One region of the Bradyrhizobium erythrophlei genome, then DNA from elsewhere that is predicted to be linked to it. Evidence: predicted binding sites of a transcription regulator. Region 1 holds the regulator's gene; each other region holds the start of a gene.
The links. Region 1 encodes LexA, which represses DNA repair genes until DNA is damaged. Its sites were predicted from a motif close to TGTTCNNNNTGTGTTCNG; they were not measured.
Positions count from the first base shown of each region.

Region 2: the regulator LexA is predicted to act here: its motif matches at 2,478-2,495, upstream of recA (recombinase RecA).
Region 3: the regulator LexA is predicted to act here: its motif matches at 3,415-3,432, upstream of BUA38_RS15405 (helicase-related protein).
Region 4: the regulator LexA is predicted to act here: its motif matches at 3,683-3,700, upstream of BUA38_RS06285 (ribonuclease T2 family protein).

Region 1 covers NZ_LT670849.1:6,623,317-6,628,652, forward strand. The annotation lists partial or broken gene BUA38_RS31825 (ComEC/Rec2 family competence protein) at 1-1,027, shown strand, start outside; gene BUA38_RS31830 (hypothetical protein) at 1,052-1,393, opposite strand; gene BUA38_RS31835 (hypothetical protein) at 1,530-1,949, opposite strand; gene lexA (transcriptional repressor LexA) at 2,186-2,890, opposite strand; gene glp (gephyrin-like molybdotransferase Glp) at 3,079-4,290, opposite strand; gene BUA38_RS31850 (HAD-IA family hydrolase) at 4,329-4,958, opposite strand; gene BUA38_RS31855 (alpha-hydroxy acid oxidase) at 4,997-5,336, opposite strand, start outside.
Region 2 covers NZ_LT670849.1:5,526,591-5,531,926, forward strand. The annotation lists gene BUA38_RS26310 (IS1595 family transposase) at 118-1,029, shown strand; gene BUA38_RS26315 (hypothetical protein) at 1,033-1,809, shown strand; gene recA (recombinase RecA) at 2,585-3,673, shown strand; partial or broken gene BUA38_RS26325 (GIY-YIG nuclease family protein) at 3,781-4,069, shown strand; gene gcvP (aminomethyl-transferring glycine dehydrogenase) at 4,230-5,336, opposite strand, start outside.
Region 3 covers NZ_LT670849.1:3,295,292-3,300,627, reverse strand. The annotation lists gene BUA38_RS15405 (helicase-related protein) at 1-3,277, opposite strand, end outside; gene BUA38_RS15400 (DUF3108 domain-containing protein) at 3,776-4,618, opposite strand; gene rpmB (50S ribosomal protein L28) at 4,995-5,300, shown strand.
Region 4 covers NZ_LT670849.1:1,351,775-1,357,110, forward strand. The annotation lists gene BUA38_RS06260 (response regulator) at 1-594, shown strand, start outside; gene BUA38_RS06265 (ATP-binding protein) at 605-1,993, shown strand; gene BUA38_RS06270 (DUF3617 domain-containing protein) at 2,100-2,642, opposite strand; gene BUA38_RS06275 (hypothetical protein) at 2,681-2,971, opposite strand; gene BUA38_RS06280 (hypothetical protein) at 3,136-3,606, shown strand; gene BUA38_RS06285 (ribonuclease T2 family protein) at 3,748-4,455, shown strand; gene BUA38_RS06290 (23S rRNA (adenine(2030)-N(6))-methyltransferase RlmJ) at 4,544-5,336, shown strand, end outside.

The DNA of each region.
Region 1 (5,336 bases):
GCTGGTTCAGATCGGCATGCCCCGCTTGTTCGCGACGCCGGAAAATTCGACGGCGGCCAAGGTCGCGCTGTGGGGCGGACGTGAACTGGTGACGCTGGCGCTCGCTTCGCTGGTTGCGGGTCTCGCCACCACGCCCTATGCCGCCTTTCATTTCCACCGGATCACGCCGTACGGTCTGCTTGCCAATCTCGCGGCGATGCCGGTGGTGTCCGCCATCGTGATGCCCGCGGGTATGCTCGGGCTTGTGGCGATGCCGTTCGGCTTTGACGGCTTCTTCTGGTGGCTGATGGGGGTCGGCATCGGCTGGATGATCGTGGTGACCGAGTGGGTCGCAGCGCTTCCCGGCGCCATCGGCCGGGTCTCGGCTTTCGGCACCGGGCCACTGATCGCCTCCAGCCTGGGAATTGTGCTGCTTGGACTGTTGCGGACGCCATTGCGCTGGCTTGGGGCCGGCTTGCTTGTGCTGTCGGTGATCGCCGTGATGGCTACGCCAAAACCGGACGTGCTGATTTCGGCTGACGGTCATAACGTCGCCGTCCGCGGCCGTGACGGGCGGCTGCACCTGATGAAGACGGCGAAAGATGCGTTCCTGGTCAAGGAATGGCTGGCGGCTGACGCCGACAGCCGGGATGCGACCGATGTTTCACTTGGCGATGGCGTGTCCTGTGACGGCGAAGGCTGCGTCGTGCCGATGGCCGACGGGCGCTTTGTCGCGCTGTCCTTAAAACCCGACGGGCTGGCGGACGACTGCGCCAGGACCGCCTTGATCGTGACGGCGAGCCCCGCGCCGCCGAGATGCCAGGCGACCGTGCTTGAACTGAAGCGATTGCGCGCGCAAGGCGCAATGGCGCTGCGCTGGACCAGGCGCGGACTTGTCATCGATGCGGTCAAGCCGAGGGGTGCAGACAGACCTTGGGCGCCAGCCACCGGTGATGCCGAGACCGACAGGGAGCTTGCCGTTGGAGGCGCCCCGGCGCGCCCGGCCGACGCTACACCGCCGGAGGCGGAGCTTCAGAGCGAGGACTGATGCTCCGTCGGCGCCGGCGGCCGATCAGGCGGCTGCGTGCTGGTCGTGGAAATCGTCGTTGCCGTGCAGTTCGAACGCACCAAGGTGGAATTCGTCGGTCTCGATTGGTTCACCCGACTCCGCCGCCAAGGGCGGCGAAGACGTCTGAACAAGGGTGAAGCGCGCGTTCGGAAACTGCTCCCAGATCGCGAGATCGTCAGGCGCCACCGTCAGCCATCCGAAGCGGAACATGTATCGGCCAGGCTCGGTGACGTGCCCGACCTGCTGCCATGTGACCTTATTGACCGGCAAAAGCGCCTCCTTTGCGAGATCCGCGGCCCGGCTGACCATCGTCTCCCGGTCGGCCGATTGAACGCAGCAATCCATGCGTTCGTTCCTCAAACGCATCGAGGTGCAAGGCGAAGGTCGTCAGGGCCAGCTTGAGCTGATTCAATTCCCTGACGCGCTTATCGTTCGAGGAACTCATGACGCACTAAACAAACTGGCTACTGCCCGTTGGCTTTCAGCCCGTGATCACCGGCCGCGGCTGCGGAGTGCCGGCGAGAACGGGGCGAGGGACGGCCTGCTTGATGGCAGGCAGCTGCAACACGGTCGCGCGTTGCCCCTCGCGGAGCAGCGTCACCAGCACATGGCTGCCGTCAGGAAATTCGATCGTGTCGTGATGACGATCGGTAAGATGGCGATCGATCTCGCCGAGCTTGCCGACCCGGAAGGCCGAGCGCCGTGTCCAGAACCAGCGGCTGTCGTATCTGACGTTGTCGGCAAAGGCGAGTTCCGTGCCCGGCAACAGGCAGACCGCGACTTCGGGTTCGGCTTCCGACGCAAAGCCCTTGGTGGACGTGCCGCGGAAGGTCGTGGTGATCAGCGTCTCGCCCGCTTTGGCAGGGCGCGTGGCGACGGCGTGCAGACTATAGTCACACATCGGATGGCTCCTCGCTTGAGATAGCCGGCCGCGTCTCTTCCATCGAAAAGAGGCGCCAGCCTCCATCTTGATGAACATTAGGGTGCGATTGTGTTGCCGCTTGGCGGCAATTCTGCGGCTTGCCGGTCGGCGTCGCATCACAAATTTGTTTTGCCAATACAATACGCTTTGAGGAACCTTTTGGTTCCGCGGAAATCGCCAGACACCGGTGTGTTTGCGGAAGGTGGGTCCGGAGCTCAGTATTTCCGGTAAAGGCCGATGAGCTTGCCCTGAATCTTGACCCGGTTCGGCGGCAGGATGCGGACTTCGTAGGCCGCATTCGCCGGCTCGAGTGCAATCGATGCACCGCGACGGCGGAAGCGCTTCAACGTGGCTTCCTCGTCGTCGATCAGGGCGACGACAATGTCGCCGGTGTCGGCGGTTTCGTTGCGCTGGATCAGCGCCATGTCGCCATCCAGGATTCCCGCTTCCACCATCGAGTCGCCGCGCACTTCGAGGGCATAATGTTCGCCCGCGCCGAGCATATCCGGCGGCACGCTGATGGTGTGGCTGCGGGTCTGCAACGCCTCGATCGGGGTGCCGGCCGCGATGCGGCCCATGACGGGCACGGCGACCGGACGGTTGCCATCGTCCTCCGCACCGGCGCTGGGGCCGCGAACCTTGCCAAGCGTGCCTTCGATGACGCTCGGGGTGAAACCCCGCCGGCTACCGCCGCCGGCGCTGGCCAGTTCCGGTAACTTGATGACTTCGATCGCGCGGGCGCGATTGGGGAGGCGGCGAATGAAGCCCCGCTCTTCGAGCGCGGTGATCAGACGGTGAATGCCGGATTTGGAGCGCAGGTCGAGGGCGTCCTTCATTTCGTCAAAAGAGGGCGGCACGCCCGACTCCTTCAGCCGTTCACTAATGAACCGCAGAAGTTCGTATTGTTTGCGTGTCAGCATCTCGACCAGTCCCCAGGTTGCTGTCGTTCAGTTTCCGAGACGTCTGGCGTTCAAGGCTTGAGGGAGCCCGAAGATCATCGCCAAACTTCAGAAACAAATCATGAACGAACACTATCTGTTCCATATGTGTTCCGCAACCACTTAATTTTTCGTCAATGAGGGCGAGCGCGCCGAGCGCTCGAACCCGCTCAGGCGGGGAGCCTGAGGATCTCGCAAACTCTGCCTGCGTCAGCCGCCGGCGCAAACGGCGGACGTATCAGAAGTGCCTGTGCCGCAGCGAGATTCCCAAGCAGCGAACTGTCCTGCTGATTGACCGGGGTTGCGATCAACGCGCCGTCCTCGCGTGTCGTAAGACGGGCGCGCAAATAGTCCTCGCGCTGATCGTTGGCCGACACGCCATGCCCCAACAGCGCAGATTCGGTGGTGTGATGGATCACTGTTTGGCCGCAGAGTTTGCGAATCAACGGCACGAGAAACAGGAACGCGCATACGTAAGACGATACGGGGTTGCCGGGCAGGCCGATCACGCGCATGTCCCCGAGGCGACCGTGCATTAGCGGCTTGCCGGGCCGCATGGCGATCCGCCAGAAGGCCATCGCCACGTTTTCGGCGTCGAGCGACTTCTTGACCAGGTCGTGGTCGCCGACCGAAGCCCCTCCGGTCGTGATCAGGACGTCGGCGCCGCTATCGCGCGCGCGGCGAATTCCGCTCCGGGTGGCCTCGAGCGTATCCGCGGCAATGCCGAGGTCGAGCACGTCGGCGCCTTCGGCCCGGGCGAGCGCCCGCAGCGCATAACCGTTGGAATAGACGATCTGGCCGGGCCCGGGGGTTTGACCCGGCATCACCAACTCGTCGCCGGTCGCCAGCAGCGCCACCTTTGGCCGGCGATGAACGGGCAGCAGAGGGTAGTTCATGGAGGCTGCGAGCGAGAGGTCGCGGTCGGAAAGCTCCTGGCCCGCCTTGAGCAACACGTCGCCTTCACGAAAGTCGACGCCGGCGCGGCGAATGTGGCGGCCGGCGATCGCGGCTTCGGTGATTTTGATCCCGTCGCCCTCGACCACGGTATCTTCCTGAATGATGACGGCATCGGCGCCTTCGGGGATCACGCCGCCGGTAAAGATGCGTACCGCCTCGCCCGCGCCTACGACGCGATCGAAAGGCCGTCCGGCGGCGATCTCGCCGATGACCTTGAGGGGTGTGCCGGCTTGCCTGGCATCTGTCGCGCGGACCGCATAGCCGTCCATGGCCGACATCGCCTGCGGCGGCTGGGTACGCAGTGCGGCCAGATCGCGCGCCAGAATGCGCTTGAAAGCCAAATCCAGCGCAGTCATTTCCTCGGGCAGTGCTTCGGCGCCCGAAAGAACCGCGGCCAGGGCATCGGCGACCGGCATCAGTGCCACGACAGGACTCCGCGAATGAACACGTTCAAACCGCCTTCCTAGATTCCGAGCGCTTGAAGCGCGCGAGCGACGTCGCCGGACGAGGTGACCCGAACCGCCTTGAGGCCGCGCTCGCAGGCACCCCTGATGTTTTCGTCGAGATCGTCGAAGAACACAATGCGTTCCGCCGGCACGCCGATGGCCTGCACGACGTGATCATAGGCTTCCGCGTCCGGCTTTCGAAGCCCGATGGTGGATGATAGAAAAATCTGATGGAAATGGCCGAGCACTTCCGCATATTGAACGGAAAAATAGGCGCCATGCACCGCGTTCGTATTCGAGAACGCATAGAGCGGCAGGTGTTTCGCGGCGCGGGCGAGCAGGGTTTTGATCCCGGGTATTTCGCCGACAAAGATCGCGTTCCAGCCGTCGACAAATTGCGCGTCGGAGAGTTCCACACCGAGAGAGGATCTTAAGCCGGCAAAGAAGGCCTCGTCGCTGATCTCGCCCTTCTCGTGCTGGTGGTACAATTCCCCGCGCAGGAAGCGCTGTCCAAGCAGGACAGGTTCGCATCCAGCCTGGCGGGCCCAATGGTGAAGGGTGCGGTCGAAATCGATATCGAGCACCACCCGCCCGAGATCGAACAGCAAGGCGTCGGCGTCGCCGGGCGAAAGTGGTGGCTGGTTCACGGCTGGTTGCCTGCCATCAGATCGGCGCCGCTAACTCGTCAATACCGATAAGGCTCGATGTCGAGAAGCGGGAAGGCGGAGAAGACGCCCGGCAGGTTGGTCGGCATCGCTGGGTGCAGATAGGATTTATCGAGCTCGGCATATTTGGTGACGCCCAACAGGCCAAGCGTGCGGAGCACCTCGTCTTCCAACAGCTCGAGCATCCGCACGATGCCGCTTTCACCGGCAGCCGCCAGCGCCCAGCATTGCAACCGGCCGATGCCGACGAGGTCCGCGCCCAGGATCATTGCCTTGACGATGTCGGTGCCGCGGCAGAACGAACCGTCGACCATGATTTTCGCGCGGCCTTTGACGGCGCTCGCGATCTCCGGCAACACA
Region 2 (5,336 bases), 1.1 Mb from region 1:
AGGGGTCAAATACGGACCGCACCGGCCCCTACTGTGCTGTCCTAATTAGGGCGATTATCCCGGACTTGACAGACGCGGTTAGACATGGCAATATCCTCCTACACAAGAGGATCGACCATGGCCCGCGCCAAACAGCCAAAGCCCGTCCACCAAATGACCGTCGCCCAATTCGAGGCGTCTTTCCCGGACGAAAATGCCTGCATTTCCTATCTGGTCGCGCGGCGCTGGCCGGAAGGCGTCATTTGCCCACGTTGCGGCAATCCCAAAGTCTATCCGCTCGCTTCCGGTCATCACTGGCAATGCGAGCAATGCGCCGTTGACGGCTATCGCTTCTCCCATATCGCCGGGACGATCTTTGAGAACACGAACAAGCCGCTCCGCGACTGGTTTCACGTCACCCACAAAATGCTGACGAGCAAGAAGGGCGTTAGCGCCCTCCAGATCATGCGCGAGATGGGTTTCGGCTCTTACAAAACCGCTTGGTATATGTGCCATCGCATCCGCACGGCGCTTGTCGAGGATTCGGACAAGCTCGGCGGCATCGTTGAGGTTGACGAAACCTTCGTCGGCGGTCTCGCCAAAAACAAGCACAAGGATAAGCGGGGCGGCGGCCACGGCACGGGCGGCGGCGGCTCTGGCAAAACCCCTGTCGTCGGCGCGGTCAGCCGTAAAGGCAATGTCGTGGCCCGCGTTATCGCGAACGTTCAAGCCGCAACATTGGAAGGCTTCGTTCATGAAGCCGTTTCCAACAAGGTTAGCTTGCTCTGCACGGATCAGTGGGTTGGCTACAGAGGTCTCGACAAAACCTACCCACACGCGACCGTTGACCACGCTAAGGGGCAATACGTCGTGGGGGCCGTTCATACCCAAACGATTGAAGGCTTCTGGAGCATCTTCAAGCGCGGGATCGTCGGCTCTTTCCACAAGGTAAGCCGCAAGTACATGCCACTTTACGTTGCGGAGTTCCAATTCCGATACAATAATCGCTTTAACGAAGACATCTTCGGAACGGCGATCAGCGGATGCTAAAAAATGGGCGGCGAGGAATCCGAACAGAAACATTCCAATCCAGAACAGCCCGGAGGGACCGCGCCAATTGTAGTGAACGGCAAATATGAGAAATACAAACGCTATGCTCGCGAAAAGATAGCCGAATATTTTCGTTACTTTTGGACCTGGATTCAGAGATTTGGCGAACCCCTTACAGTCGTCACCCTGCTTTTGTTCGGCGCAACCGTGGGACTGTATATTGCTACTCGCGATTTGGTGCACGATGCCGAAAACACCGCTGAGCGGCAATTGCGCGCCTATGTCGGGCTTAAGCGCGACAACAATACTGTGATCAAGGGCGTTTGCCCTGACTGCGATCTCAGCAGGCCGGTTCCAGCTGAGGGTGTTGAAACCAGAAATAATTTTCAGATTTTGATCAAAAACTTTGGTCAGACACCCGCGTATACTGCGGACGTGTGCCCCGGATTCATCGGAGTAACCCTTGGCGCTAACCTTTCCAATGCTGACGCCGAGGAGGTCTTTCAGCCGTGTAGTGGCAGTGGCAAAGGACTGATACGCGTCTCCACGATATGGCCCGGAGATGAGCGAAATATCGCCGTCCAAATGTCCAAGCATATGGTGGAAATGCTTAGGGGTGTCCGCGAACGAAAGAACGACGGCTACCTGATCGCAAAAATAAGGTACGTCGATATTTTCGACAAATCCCACGGGTCGTTCATTTGTTACATGGCGAGCTGGGACGCCAATAGCAGTATGCACATTGTTGGCTGCGACACCGGCCCACGGAAAGACTATTAGCAAAAACGCAACCGCCCAAAGAAAGCGTGCGCCGCCCTGTCGCAGCCATGAATAGAATCCGCGCCTACTTCTGTCAAGTAGGGGATAATCGCCCTAATTAGGACACCCGCAAAGGCAGATTAGGGCACTGAAACATTGGGTCGTTTCCCGTCGTACTTCATTGGATGGGGGTAGAGATTTTCCGGGTCTGACACCCGTCAACGGCCCTGCTTGCTCGTACCCCTGGTAAGCGGGGCCGTTTGCATTCTGGGGGGCAAGACGAAGGGCGTCCTTGGAATGTGAAATGAAAGAGGCCGCCTCAGTGGGCGCCCTTACTTTCCTTCTTCCGGAGTGCGCCTCCTAGCTCCTGGAAACCACATACCCGTTTTGGTTTTGTTGTAGATGCACGCAAGTATTAACAGTGCCACCAGGGCGGCGATTGTCGGTTTCCAAATCAATCTATCAAGGCTCGGCGCAAGTCCCAGAACAGAAGCGGGGACGCAGACTATCCACCAAATGGTCTGTAACCATATTGGAAGCTGATATTTCGGCTCTACCATGAGTAGCTATTTGAATGTCGTCGCCCGATGTTGTCCAGACAGGTGCAGTTTCACATTTTGAAATTAGGACACCGCTAACTTTAAACTAGGACACCGAGGGTCAAATACGGACAGTACCCGCCCCACAAAAAGAACATATTGCGAACATGGAACAAATGGTGTACATTTGCTTCCACACTGATTCAGACCGCACCGTTTGTCCCGCTCGCGAATCCTCGCCATAAGGAGCACCCTCAATGTCCGTCTCTGCCCTGCGTATCGTCGAAGGATCCTCCATGGATAAGAGTAAGGCCCTGTCCGCTGCGCTGTCCCAGATCGAGCGTCAGTTCGGCAAGGGCTCGGTGATGAAGCTGGGCAAGAACGACCGCTCGATGGATATCGAGACGATCTCGTCAGGCTCGCTGGGCTTGGACATTGCGCTCGGCGTCGGCGGCCTGCCGAGGGGGCGGGTGGTTGAAATCTACGGGCCGGAATCCTCCGGCAAAACCACGCTGGCGCTGCACACGGTGGCCGAGGGACAGAAAAAGGGCGGGATCTGCGCCTTCATCGATGCCGAACACGCGCTCGACCCGGTCTATGCGCGCAAGCTCGGGGTCAATATCGACGAACTCCTGATCTCGCAGCCCGACACTGGCGAACAGGCGCTCGAAATCTGCGACACGCTGGTGCGCTCCGGCGCGGTCGATGTGCTGGTGGTCGATTCGGTCGCGGCGCTGGTGCCGAAGGCCGAACTCGAAGGCGAGATGGGCGACGCGCTGCCGGGTCTTCAGGCCCGCTTGATGAGCCAGGCGCTGCGCAAGCTCACCGCCTCGATCAACAAGTCCAACACCATGGTGATCTTCATCAACCAGATCCGCATGAAGATCGGCGTGATGTACGGCTCGCCGGAAACCACGACCGGCGGCAATGCGCTGAAATTCTACGCCTCCGTCCGCCTCGACATCCGCCGCATCGGCGCGATCAAGGAGCGCGACGAAGTCGTGGGCAACACCACCCGCGTCAAGGTGGTGAAGAACAAGCTGGCGCCGCCCTTCAAGCAGGTCGAATTCGACATCATGTACGGCGAGGGCGTTTCCAAGATGGGCGAAATCCTCGACCTCGGTGTCAAGGCCGGCATCGTCGAGAAATCCGGCGCCTGGTTCTCGTATGACAGCCAGCGCCTGGGGCAGGGTCGCGAAAATTCGAAAGCGTTCCTCAAGGCCAATCCCGACATCACCAGCAAGATCGAAGTCGCGATCCGCCAGAACTCAGGGCTGATCGCCGAGCAGATCCTGGCCGGCACGCCCGAGCGCGACGCCGACGGCGAGGAGCCGGCGGAAGAGTAACCACTCTCGCTCGTGTCCCGGATGCGGTGCAGCGTCCTTCACGGTGCACCGCTGATCCGGGACCCACACTGATCAAGTAACCGGTATATCCGAGGCGTGAGGGACCAGTGCCCGCGTCTTCGTTTGTTTACATTCTTGCGAGCAAGCGGAATGGGACGCTGTATGTCGGCGTGACAAACGATCTTGGGCGTCGAGTGTCAGAGCATAAGGCCAAGCTGGTTCCTGGCTTTACACGCGAATACGGCGTCAATCTCCTCGTCTAAAACCTTCGATTCGATTCTTCAAGCCCGCGCTCGCGAGCATTCGTTGAAGCGCTGGCGTCGTGCGTGGAAGGTTGCCTTGATCGAGAAGCTTAACGCAGATTGGCGGGATTTATCCGCGGAGTTGAATGCCTAAGACGCATCGTTCCCCGGACGCAGCGCAGCGCTCTCTCGGCGATGCGAAGCATCGTCCGGTGCGCTGCTGATCCGGGGCCCACGGGTCGCCAACGAAAGATGGGTCCCGGCTCTGCGGCGCAACGTTCCGCTGCGCCGCGTCCGGGACACGGATACCTGCTTTACTCCGCCGCTTCGGCGTAGTCGCTGATCGGCGGGCAGGAACAGACCAGGTTGCGGTCGCCATAGACGTTGTCGATCCGTCCCACCGGGCACCAATACTTGTCGGTCCGCGAGGTGCCGGCCGGGAAGCAGCCTTCGCTACGGCTATAGGCGCGAGCCCACGCATCGTCGGCGATGTCGTGCACGGTATGCGGCGCGTGACGCAGCGGCGAGGCCTCGACTGTGAAGCGGCCGCTCTCGATCTCGGCGACTTCCTTGCGGATCGCGATCATCGCGTCGCAGAAGCGATCGAGCTCCGCTTTGGATTCGGATTCCGTCGGCTCGATCATCAGCGTGCCCGGCACCGGGAAGCTCATGGTCGGCGCGTGGAAGCCATAGTCGATCAGGCGCTTGGCGATATCGTCGACGGTGACGCCGGCCGAATTCTTCAAGGGCCTCGGATCGATGATGCATTCATGCGCGACGCGGCCCTTGGCGTTGCGGTACAGCACCGGGAAATGGCTCTCCAGCCGTGCGGCGATATAGTTGGCGTTGAGGATCGCGATCTCCGTGGCGCGCGTCAGGCCTTCGCCGCCCATCATCAGGATGTAGATGTAGGAGATGGTGAGGATCGAGGCTGAGCCGTAAGGCGCGGCCGATACCGGGCCGACGGCGCTCTTGCCGTTGTTGGAATGACCCGGCAGGAAAGGTTTGAGATGTGCCTTCACGCCGATCGGCCCCATGCCGGGACCGCCGCCGCCATGCGGGATGCAGAAGGTCTTGTGCAGGTTGAGATGGCTGACATCGGCGCCGTATTCGCCAGGCCGGGCGAGGCCGACCTGCGCATTCAGATTGGCGCCGTCGAGATAAACCTGTCCGCCATGAGCGTGCACGATGTCGCAGATCTCGCGCACATGTTCCTCGAACACGCCGTGCGTCGAGGGATAGGTGATCATCACGGCCGCGAGATTCTTGGCATGCTGCCCGGCCTTGGCGCGCAAATCCGCAACGTCGACGTCGCCGCGCGCGTCGCACGCCACCACGACCACCTCCATGCCCGCCATATGCGCCGACGCCGGATTGGTGCCGTGGGCGGACGAAGGGATCAGGCAGATGTTGCGATGCGC
Region 3 (5,336 bases), 3.3 Mb from region 1:
TGCGGTCCTCGCGTCCCTTGCCGTCGAAGCGCTCGCGCGGCCGGGCATTCTTGTCGTCCCGCCGCTCCTCGCGTGCAGGCGCGCCGTCAGCAGGAGCGGCAACGGCGCCATCGGCCGGCTGATCGGTGCGCGGCTTGTTAAAATCACGGTGACGGTCGCGCCGGCCATGCCGGTGGCGCTCACGTCCCGTGCCCTCGCTTTTTTCACCTGACGCACTTTCGCCTGGCGCTGCCGACGCGCCGTCGGCGGCCGCCCGTTCGGGACGGCGATGATGTCCCTTGCGATCGTGGCGAGGCGGACGGCGCTCGTCGGAGCGGCCACCCGGACGCCAGACCTCGACCAGTTCCGCCTGCGCAGGCACTGCCGTAGCGTCAGCCGGCGTCGCCTCGCTTGCGCTCGCCGCTTCAGAAGACGCTTCAGCCGAACTCTGTGCGGCCGGCGCTTCGATCGCAACGGACGGAGCCGCCTCGACAACTTCGGGAGCCGTCGTCCTGGCTTCCTGGTCCGTCGTTGCGACGTTGAGGATGTCCCGCTTTTGCGCGAAATCGACCTGGGGCAATAACGTCGAGGAAGCGGCGGCCTCCTCGACAACCGGCGCCTCGACAACGGCAGCGGCTGGCGCAGCCTCGACCGTTGATACGGTCTCGCCCGCCACGGTTTCCGCAACCGCATCGAGTGTTGCGTCGGAGAGCGTTGCTTCGGACGCCGTCTCGCCCGAAGGCGGCGTGGCCGGGGCTTCCGCAGATGTCTCGACGGGCGCGGTGTCCGAAGGCGCTGCTTCAACCACGGCCGGCTTCGGGGCGAGCTGTGGACGGCGATCCATACGATAGCCGAGCGCACGCAGGATCGAGGCGAAATCCTCGCCGGCCGATCCCGTCAGCGACGTCATCGCCTGTGTCACCACGAAGCTGCGACCGTCGAATGCGCCGGGCGGCTTTTCGCCAAGCGAGGTCTCGCGCCAGGCCAGCGCCGGGCGGATCAGATCGGCGAGCCGCTCCAGAATATCGACGCGGACCGCGCGCTCGCCGCATTGGCGATAGCCGAGCACGCGATAGGCATCGCGCGGCAACGTCTTGTCGACCGGAAACGAGGTCCGGCCGCTGGCCGCCAGATGCTGCGCACCCGACAGCACGGACAGATCGACATTGGCCTGCTTCAACGCCCAGAGCAGCGAGGCCAGCGCGCGCGCCGCCGGCTTGAGCAGCGCCGGCACGTAGATGTGGTAGGCGCCAAAGCGCACGCCGTATTTGCGTAAAGATGCCCGCGACGGCTGATCGAGATCCTTCATTTCAGCAGAAATTTTCGAGCGCTCGAGCACGCCCATCGCCTCGATCAGCTGGAAGGCGATGCCGCGCGCGATTCCCGTCACGTCCTCGGCCTTGCTCAATTCGAACAGCGGCCCGAGAAGCTTCTCGATATGGGTCTTGAGCCACAGATCGAGCCGCTTCTCGACGGCCTCGCGCGGCGCGCCCGTCAGCCGTTCGTCGGAGATGATGCGAATGCGCGGATGCAGCGCGTCGTCCGCGGCCGTCAGCCGCGCGACCGCATCGCCGGTCCAGCGAACGGTTCCTTCGGACGTGAGCACGAACTGGTCGTCGGGCGAGGCGGCGAGCTTTTCGGCCCGCGCATCGATCTCACCCGCCAGCGCCTTTTGCGCGGTCGCCTGCAAGGCCTTGGCCTCGGAGCCGGCTTCGGCCGCATCTGGCGCAAAGGTAAAACCGTCCAGACGGCCAATCACATGGCCTTCCACGATCACTTCGCCGGTCTTGCCGATTTCCGTATTCAAAACCACGTTCTCCCGCAGGCGGCGCATCAATACACTGGTACGACGATCAACGAAACGCTCTGTGAGCCGTTCATGCAGCGCATCGGATAATTTATTTTCGACCTCGCGCGCGATTCCTTGCCAATGGTCGGGGTCGGCAAGCCAGTCCGGACGATTGGCGACGAAGGTCCAGGTACGGATTTGCGCAATCCGGCCCGATAACGTGTCGATATCGCCGTCCACCCGGTCCGCCTGGTCGACCTGTGCGGCAAACCATGCATCCGGGATACGCCCTTTTTGCATCAGGAATCGAAACAGGCTCGTGACAAGCTCGGCATGGGCGGCCGGCGCGATCCGGCGGTAGTCGGGGATCTGGCAGGCCTCCCAGAGGCGCTCGACCGCCTTCGCGCCCTCCGCCATTTCGCGGATATCGGCATCGCGCGCGACATGGTCGAGCACGCGCAGGTCCTCTGCGATCGGGGCGCGGGTCAGGACTTCATGGGCGGGCGAGAGCGCGAGCGACACCTGAAGCGCGCTGACCGATGAGAAATCCAGCTTCGAGTTGCGCCATTGCAACATCCGCACGCTTTCGAAGGTGTGGTTCTGCAACGCATTGACCAGTTCGGGCTCGAACGGCGCACAGCGGCCGGTGGTGCCGAACGTCCCGTTGCGCGTGGCGCGGCCCGCCCTGCCCGCAATCTGGGCAAATTCGGCGGGGATCAGGCGGCGGAACTGATAGCCGTCATATTTGCGGTCGGAGGCGAATGCGACATGGTCGACGTCGAGATTGAGGCCCATGCCGATCGCATCCGTCGCCACGAGATAATCGACATCGCCGTTCTGGAACAGTTCGACCTGTGCATTTCGCGTGCGTGGGCTGAGCGAACCGAGCACCACCGCCGCACCGCCGTGCTGGCGGCGGATCAACTCGGCGATGGCGTAGACCTCGTCGGCGGAAAAGGCGACGATCGCGGTGCGCCGCGGCTGACGGGTGATCTTGCGGTCGCCGGCGAATTCAAGCTGCGAAAGCCTCGGCCTGGTGACGATGTTGGCACCGGGCAACAGCCGCTCGACGATCCCGCGCATGGTCGCCGCGCCCAATAGCAGGGTCTCGTCGCGGCCGCGCCGGTTGAGAATGCGATCGGTGAAGACATGGCCGCGTTCGAGATCGGCCGCGATCTGGATTTCGTCGACGGCAAGAAACGAGACGTCGAGATCGCGCGGCATCGCTTCGACCGTCGACACCCAGAACCGCGGCCTCTGTGGCTTGATCTTCTCTTCGCCTGTTATCAGCGCCACGGCCTCGGTGCCGGCGCGGTCGGCGATCTTGTTATAGACCTCGCGCGCGAGCAGCCGCAGCGGCAGGCCGATCAGGCCCGAGGAATGCGCCAGCATGCGCTCGATCGCCAGACTCGTCTTGCCGGTATTGGTCGGCCCGAGCACGGCAGTGACGCCTGCGCCGGGAGCCTTTCCGTTGCTGAGGTGCGAGAAGGAAGTTGACGAAAGAGCCATGTTTTAAGGAGTTTCTACGGCTTTCGGCGTCGCATGCAAATGGCGTGAGGGTCGGAGCTTGTGATCGGCGGAGGCGCCAACCAACCACCCAAGGAGTGTCTCACAATGTGACGCTTGTGAGGGCCGGATTTAAGCTTCGGAACGGGTACGGAACGAATCGCGCCCGAATCGCTGACTCCCGGGATCGTCCTGCTTCGTTCACTCAACATATCGCGCGAGACTGCGTCTTACGGCACTAGATCAAGTTTGCCGCAGCGCTGCAAGCGACGGTTTGACGACAGAAATCTTAAAGCGCGCGCCCGTCTGGAGTCGAATCAGAAGCGGCAAAGAGTCAACAGGGATTCTCGCCTCGTCGTCGTCCCGGCCAAGCGAAGCGCGAGCCGGGACCCATACCGCGTGATCTCTATGGTTGAACGGAATGGCTGATGGCTGACGCCTGCCTCAACAATAAAGGCCTGTGGTTATGGGTCCCCGCGTTCGCGGGGACGACAAGGAAAATCAGTTCGTCTTGGCCACGCGCGGCGGCGTTGCCGTCGTGATGAACGAGGTCGCTTCCAGCATCGCGACGCCAAGATACGTCGGGATCACCATGCGGTAGGGAACCAGAATGCGGGTTCCCAGCACCGGCGCGAACGCGATCTCGATGTTGCGCGCGGCGGAAAGATGTTTGATCACCGGGCGGTCGGGGATGTAGCCCGCGACCGGCGTGAAATAGATCGCGCAGACCACGACCGGACCCTGATAGCCCTTCTCGGACTTCACGGTTTCCATGCGCTTGAATTCAAGCTTCAGGTCGTAACGCATGCGGCCGTCGAATTCGGCCGCGCTACCGCGGCAGGCTTCGGGGCTGACCGGATCAGCGGTGCCGGGCACGCGCAGCATCGAACCCGTCATCGGATCGAACACGCCCCTCTTGTGCGCCTCCGTCACCAGAATGCGGTCGGGATCGACCGGCGGCTCGGGCTCGATCGCGTATTCCTTGATGGTGCCGTTGTTGAGCACCATGTGGATGGTTTCGGACTTTTTCGGCGTGGTGGTCGTGGCGGTGTAGTTGGTCGGAACCAGCACGCCGTTGACGACGCGGCCTTGCGCGTTGCTTGAGCCGGTGCCGCTGGCGAAGGTTTTCAGGAGCCCTGCCGTGCCGCCGACGGCGGATGCCGAATACTGGTCGTCGGAGATGTCGATATTCCAGGCGCCCCGGCCGACGGGGATGCCCGCAAGCGTGGCCTCATATTGCGCTTCGAGTTTGCCTTGTGCGAACGCTGGGCCCGAGGGCGCAGCAAGAACGACGGTGAACGCGCAGAGCCCGGCGAAAATCCAGTTCGGCCGGAGCGAATTCATGGGAGCCACGGTCCTTGATGAAAAGCGGAGGTATTTCATTAAAGCAAAAAACCCGGCGAACAACGGCTTCGCGTGCTTTAGGTAAATCGGAGCGCCGCAAAATTGAAGGCGTCGCGCTCCCATGATGGCGCCGCCGTGGTGGCATGCTATCATGGAACCCTGATATGGGTGGCGAATACGCCCTTTATGTGATCGCAAAAGCGGCAAAATACCCGCCAAAACCGGGTTTTCCGCACCTTTGCGGCGACAAGCCAACCTTGACGCCACGGCCATCTGCCCCTATACACCCGCGGTTCCTCCAATGGACGAGTTTTAGACCCTTGGCGCTGGCCCATCCGATATGGGCGGAGGCTAGGATGGAAGAGGATTTTTCGAGATGTCGCGGCGCTGCGAACTGACGGCCAAGGGCCCGCAAGTGGGTCACAAGGTGAGCCACTCCAATATCAAGACCAAGCGGCGGTTTCTGCCGAACCTGTGCAACGTGACTTTCATCTCCGATGCACTGGGCCGCAACGTGCGCCTGCGCGTCTCGACCAACGCGATCAAGAGCGTCGATCACAATGGCGGCCTCGACACCTTCCTGTTGAAGGCCCGCGCTGCCAACCTCTCGCCGCGCGCGCTCGAACTGAAGCGGCAGATCGAGAAGAAGGTCGCCAGCCAGCCGGTCGCCAAGGCGAGCTGACGCTTTCGCCCATACTTTTCCAGAAAACAAAACGGC
Region 4 (5,336 bases), 2.3 Mb from region 1:
CGAGTCACCACCGCGATGAGCGCCAAGGACGCCCGCGCCAAGCTCAACGGCCTGCATTTCGATCTGTTGATCCTCGACGTGATGATGCCGGGCGAGACCGGCTTCGATCTCGCCCGATTCATCCGAACTTCGTCCTCGGTTCCGATCGTCATGCTGACGGCGCGCCACGAAGCCGAAAGCCGGATCGAAGGCCTGCAGATCGGCGCCGACGACTACGTCGCAAAGCCGTTCGAGCCGCGCGAGCTTTCGCTACGGATCAACAACATCCTCAAGCGCACGGCCCCGCCGCCGGTCGAGACGCTGGAGCAGATCGCGTTTGGGCCGTACGTCTATCATCTGGAGCGCGGCGAGTTGCGCCAAAACGAGGAAGTCATTCGCCTCACCGATCGCGAGCGCGACATGTTGCGGGTTCTGGCGCTGGCGCGCGGCGAAACGGTGCCGCGCAATGCGCTGACGGGCGATGGCACGGTGAACGAGCGCGCAGTCGACGTGCAGATCAACCGCCTGCGCCGCAAGATCGAGCGCGATCCGGCCAATCCGTTGTTCTTGCAGGCGGTGCGCGGCATCGGCTATCGCCTGGTCGCCTCTCCCTGAGCCGATTAGAATGAGCACGCTCGATACGGGATTGACGCTGATCCGCACCGCCGCAGGGCGGGTGTCGGCGGCCAATGGCTGGATGGGCAACGCGTTCAAGAGCTGGATGCCGACCGGCCTCTATGCCCGCGCGCTGCTCATCATGATCGTGCCGATGGTGATATTGCAGTCGGTGGTCGCCTTCGTGTTCATGGAGCGGCATTGGAACACGGTGACGCGGCATCTTTCCGCGGCGGTCGTGTCCGACATTGCCGCACTGATCGACGTCTACAAGACCTATCCTCAGGACAAGGACCACGCCCAGCTCCGGCGCATCGCCCAGCAGCGTCTCGGACTGGTGGTGGATTTCCTCGCCACCGGCGACATGCCGCCCCCCGGACCAAAGCCGTTCTTCTCGCTGCTCGACCAGACGCTTTCCGTGCAGCTCGGCCGGCAGATCGCCAAACCGTTCTGGATCGACACCGTCGGCCGCTCTAACCTGGTCGAGATCCGCATTCAACTCGATGACACCGTGATGCGCGTGTTCGCCCAGCGCAGCGCCGCCTACGCTTCCAACTCGGAGATTTTCCTGTTCTGGATGGTCGGCACCTCCTCGATCCTTCTGATCGTCGCCGTGCTGTTCCTGCGCAACCAGATCCGCCCGATCCTGCGGCTGGCGGACGCCGCCGAGAGTTTTGGCAAGGGGCGCGAAGCGCCGAACTTCCGCCCGCGCGGCGCGCGCGAGGTGCGCCGCGCCGCGAACGCCTTCCTGGAAATGAAATCGCGCATCGAGCGTTCGATCGAACAGCGCACGGCGATGCTCGCCGGCGTGTCGCACGATCTGCGTACCATCCTGACCCGCTTCAAGCTCGAGCTCGCTTTGATCGGTGACAGCCCCGAGGTCGACGCGATGCGCAAGGACGTCGACGAGATGTCGGGCATGCTCGAGGACTATCTCGCCTTTGCGCGCGGCGACAGCGGCGAAGTGGCCCAGCCCACCGACATGACGCTCGCGCTGGAGGAACTGCGCAGCGACGCCGAGCGCAATGGCCATACCGCAACGGTGGCGTTCCAGGGGCTTCCCGTCGTCACCGTCAAGCCTGCCGCCTTCAAGCGTTGTCTCGCCAATCTCGTCTCCAACGCCGCGCGCCACGCCGACTCGATTTCGATCACCGGCCAGCGCGACCATCGCTATCTGACGGTGACGGTCGACGACGACGGTCCGGGTATTCCGCTCGCCATGCGCGAGGAAGTGTTCAAGCCGTTCCTCCGGCTCGACGACGCCCGCAACCAGGACGAAGGCGGCACCGGGCTTGGCCTTGCGATCGCGCGCGACATCGCCCGCTCGCACGGGGGTGACATTACGCTTGGCGACAGCCCGATGGGGGGCTTGCGCGCGGCGGTGCGGGTTCCGGTGTAGAGGCGCTGCTACGAGTGGAGTGGATTTGACATTCGCTACACACTTGGCCGCGAGGTTCGCAAGGCGAATGTCCGCTGCGAGGGATGCGAATGTTAGAATCGGACCACTAGGGTTTGGCGCCGGGCAGCAGGTTTTGCAGCTTCGCCGCATCCTTGACGTTGAGCTTGAAGCCGCCGCCGGGCATCACGATGTCGCCGGGCTTCTGGTCCGGTTTGCAGGCCCCTAACCATTTCGCCTCGATCTTGGTCACGGTATCGCGCGGCGCGCCTTTGTTCCCGAGGTCGCTGTGCGAGGTAGTCGTGACCGTATAGGCGGAATTGAAGTCGCCGACGATGTCCGAATGCGACGCGATCGAGACGCCGGCGACGCTACAGACGGAATCAGTTGCGAAGCCGGTTGCTGTCTTCTGAATGTCCTGTTTCGAGCAGATTTGCTTGGCCATCGGCGAGACCATGTTGTTCATCTCTTTGTCGATGGTCTCGTCGGTACAGTGCTGCATGGTCATTTCCGGCAAGGGCGAGCCGGTCCTGACCATCTTGACTTCCCACAGGCCGGCCTTGCGGACCGGCAGATCGTCGGCGCGGGCATGATCGGCCGGCGTGGCCAGCAGACACAGACTTAACCCCAAAGCAGCCAATTCACGTGTCATCGGTCACGTTCCGGCTTGCGAACTTCGGAATCGGAACTCTAGTAGAGCGTGCGCAGCGGCGCCTGGTTGGCGCCATACGGCACCCAGCGGCAGGCGAACGAGACATATCCGCCATAATGCGGATCGACGGCGAGAAACTTCACCACCTTGCCGTACGTCGCACAGTGGGCGACCGCGAGCTGACGGGCGTCGGCGCGCTGCGCCAGCTCATAGGCAATAATGCCGCCGGTATCGTTGCCCTTGACCGGCGGCACGATGTCGGCCCGCGCCGGCGCCCAGGACAGCATGACGCCAGAGGCGATCAGAACGGCGGCCTTGATGATTCGCATCGCTAACTCCGTTTATTTTGGACGACACCTTAGAGCGCATCCCAGGCCGTGAAAAGCGCGGCTGACCACAGGAAATGGAGTTATTGGCAGGTGTTGCCGCGCTGCACTTGACCTCGGAGAGGCTTCGCGGCACGGTTCGCAACTTGATCATCGGCGGACCCGCTATGCGTGACATCATTTCAATTGCGAGAAAAACTGGCCTTGGCGCGACGCTTGGGGCTGCACTTGGCCTGTTGGCATTCGGCCAGGCCGCCCAGGCGGCCAATCCGCTGGAGCTGAACTTCTGGCTCAACGGCCCGCAATATGACGGCCGGTTGAAGACCTGCGAGGCCGCGCTCGGGACCGTCACCTCGCAATTCCAGGAAAAAGAAAGCACCTTCTGGAATTCCGCCCTGACCATCACCGGTTACGGCCGGATTCACGAAGTCGCCTTCCGGCCCTGGCAGTCGGACAACATTCCGCGCCGGTATTGCAGCGGCGATGTGATGCTCAGCGATGGCCGGGTTCACGGCGTGCATTACTCGATCATCGAGGACGGCGGCTTCGCCGGCTATGGCCAAGGCATCGAATGGTGCGTGACGGGTCTTGATCGCAACTGGGCCTATAACCCGTCCTGCGCGGGCGCCAAGCCCTGATCCGCAAGCCGGCTTCACGGCTTTTTTCAAGATCTCCGACTCAGGCCGCCCTCCACATCGGGCGGCCTTTTAATTTTGTTCTTGAAATGTTCTCAACCCATGCTAGGTTCCGGCAACCGATGGTGGCGTGAGGGCAGCGATATGTTTCGGCGTTCCTTGTTTGGGCGGATGTTGACCAGCTTTGCCTGTCTCTTGCTGGCCGCCGTGATCGGCTTTGGCGCCACGACAAGCGCCTCGGCGCAGGACCGCCGGCAAAATGCGCCCGGCGAATTTGATTTCTATGTTCTGTCGTTGTCCTGGTCGCCGTCCTTCTGCGAGGGCGCGGCTGAGCGCGGCAATGGCGGCGGACGCTCGCAACAGCTTCAGTGCGGGGGGCGGCCTTTCTCGTTCGTAGTCCATGGGCTGTGGCCGCAATATGAGCGCGGCTATCCCGAATATTGCGACCGCGATTCCTGGCTGGACCGCAACATCATGACCTCGATGCTGGATCTGATGCCGGCGCCGGGCCTGATTTTCAACGAATGGAAAAAGCACGGCACCTGCTCCGGCCTCGGCCCCCGTGGCTATTTCGAAACCATCCGCAAAGCACGCGCGGCCGTGAAGATCCCGCCCGAGTTCATCGATCTCGCCAACCCGAAGACGGTCTCGCCGGCCGAGGTCGAAGATGCCTTCATCAAAATCAATCCGGGCCTTCCCGCCAACGCGATCGCGGTCACCTGCAACCGCTCGCGGCTCAGCGAGGTGCGCATCTGCATGAGCAAGGATTTGCAGTTCCGCGGTTGCGACGAGGTCGATCGTCAGGCCTGCCGGCGCGACCAGCTGACGATGCCGCCGGTGCGCGGCGGGTAAGGACGCGGGCGGGCTCGGCAGCTTCCGCCTTCGCTAAGCTACGGCGGACAAGTCGCTTCGCCCCTGATGACGTGGTAACCCGTCGTCCATGAACTACCGCCACGCCTTTCACGCCGGCAACTTCGCCGACGTCATCAAGCACATCGTGCTGGTGCGCATCCTGCTTCATCTGCAGGAGAAGGACGCCGCCTTTCGCGTGATCGATACCCATGCCGGCGCCGGCATCTACGATCTCACCGGCGAAGAGGCCGCGCGTGGCGGCGAGTGGCTCACCGGAATCGCACGCATCATGCAGGCGCGGTTTTCGGAAACCGCGCTGCCGCTGGTCAAGCCCTATCTCGATATCGTCCGCTCGTTCAATTCGCATCCCGCCAGCCTCGAGCGTTATCCGGGATCACCCCTGATCGCCCGCGCGCTTCTGCGTCCGCAGGACCGCATGACCGCCTGCGAGGTCGAGGGCGGCCCGCGCAAGGCCCTGATCGATGCGCTGCGCCGCGACACCCAGGCGCGCGTCGTCGATCTCGACGGCTGGACGGCGCTCCCCGCCTTCGTGCCGCCGAACGAGCGGCGCGGCCTCGTCCTGATCGATCCGCCCTATGAGCAGAAGGACGAGTTCGAGCGGCTGGCCACGGGCTTCAGCGAGGCCTTCGCGAAATGGCCAACCGGCAGTTACCTGTTGTGGTATCCGGCCAAGAGCCGCCGCGCCACCGACGAACTGGCGCGGCAGGTCGCTGACGCCGCTGCCGCTTCACGACCGCCCAGCAAATGCCTGCGCCTTGAATTCAGTATCGCCCCGGAAACCACGGGTGCGGGTCTCACCTCGGCCGGCCTTCTGGTCGTCAATCCGCCGTGGACGCTGGCCGCCGAACTGAAGGCGATCC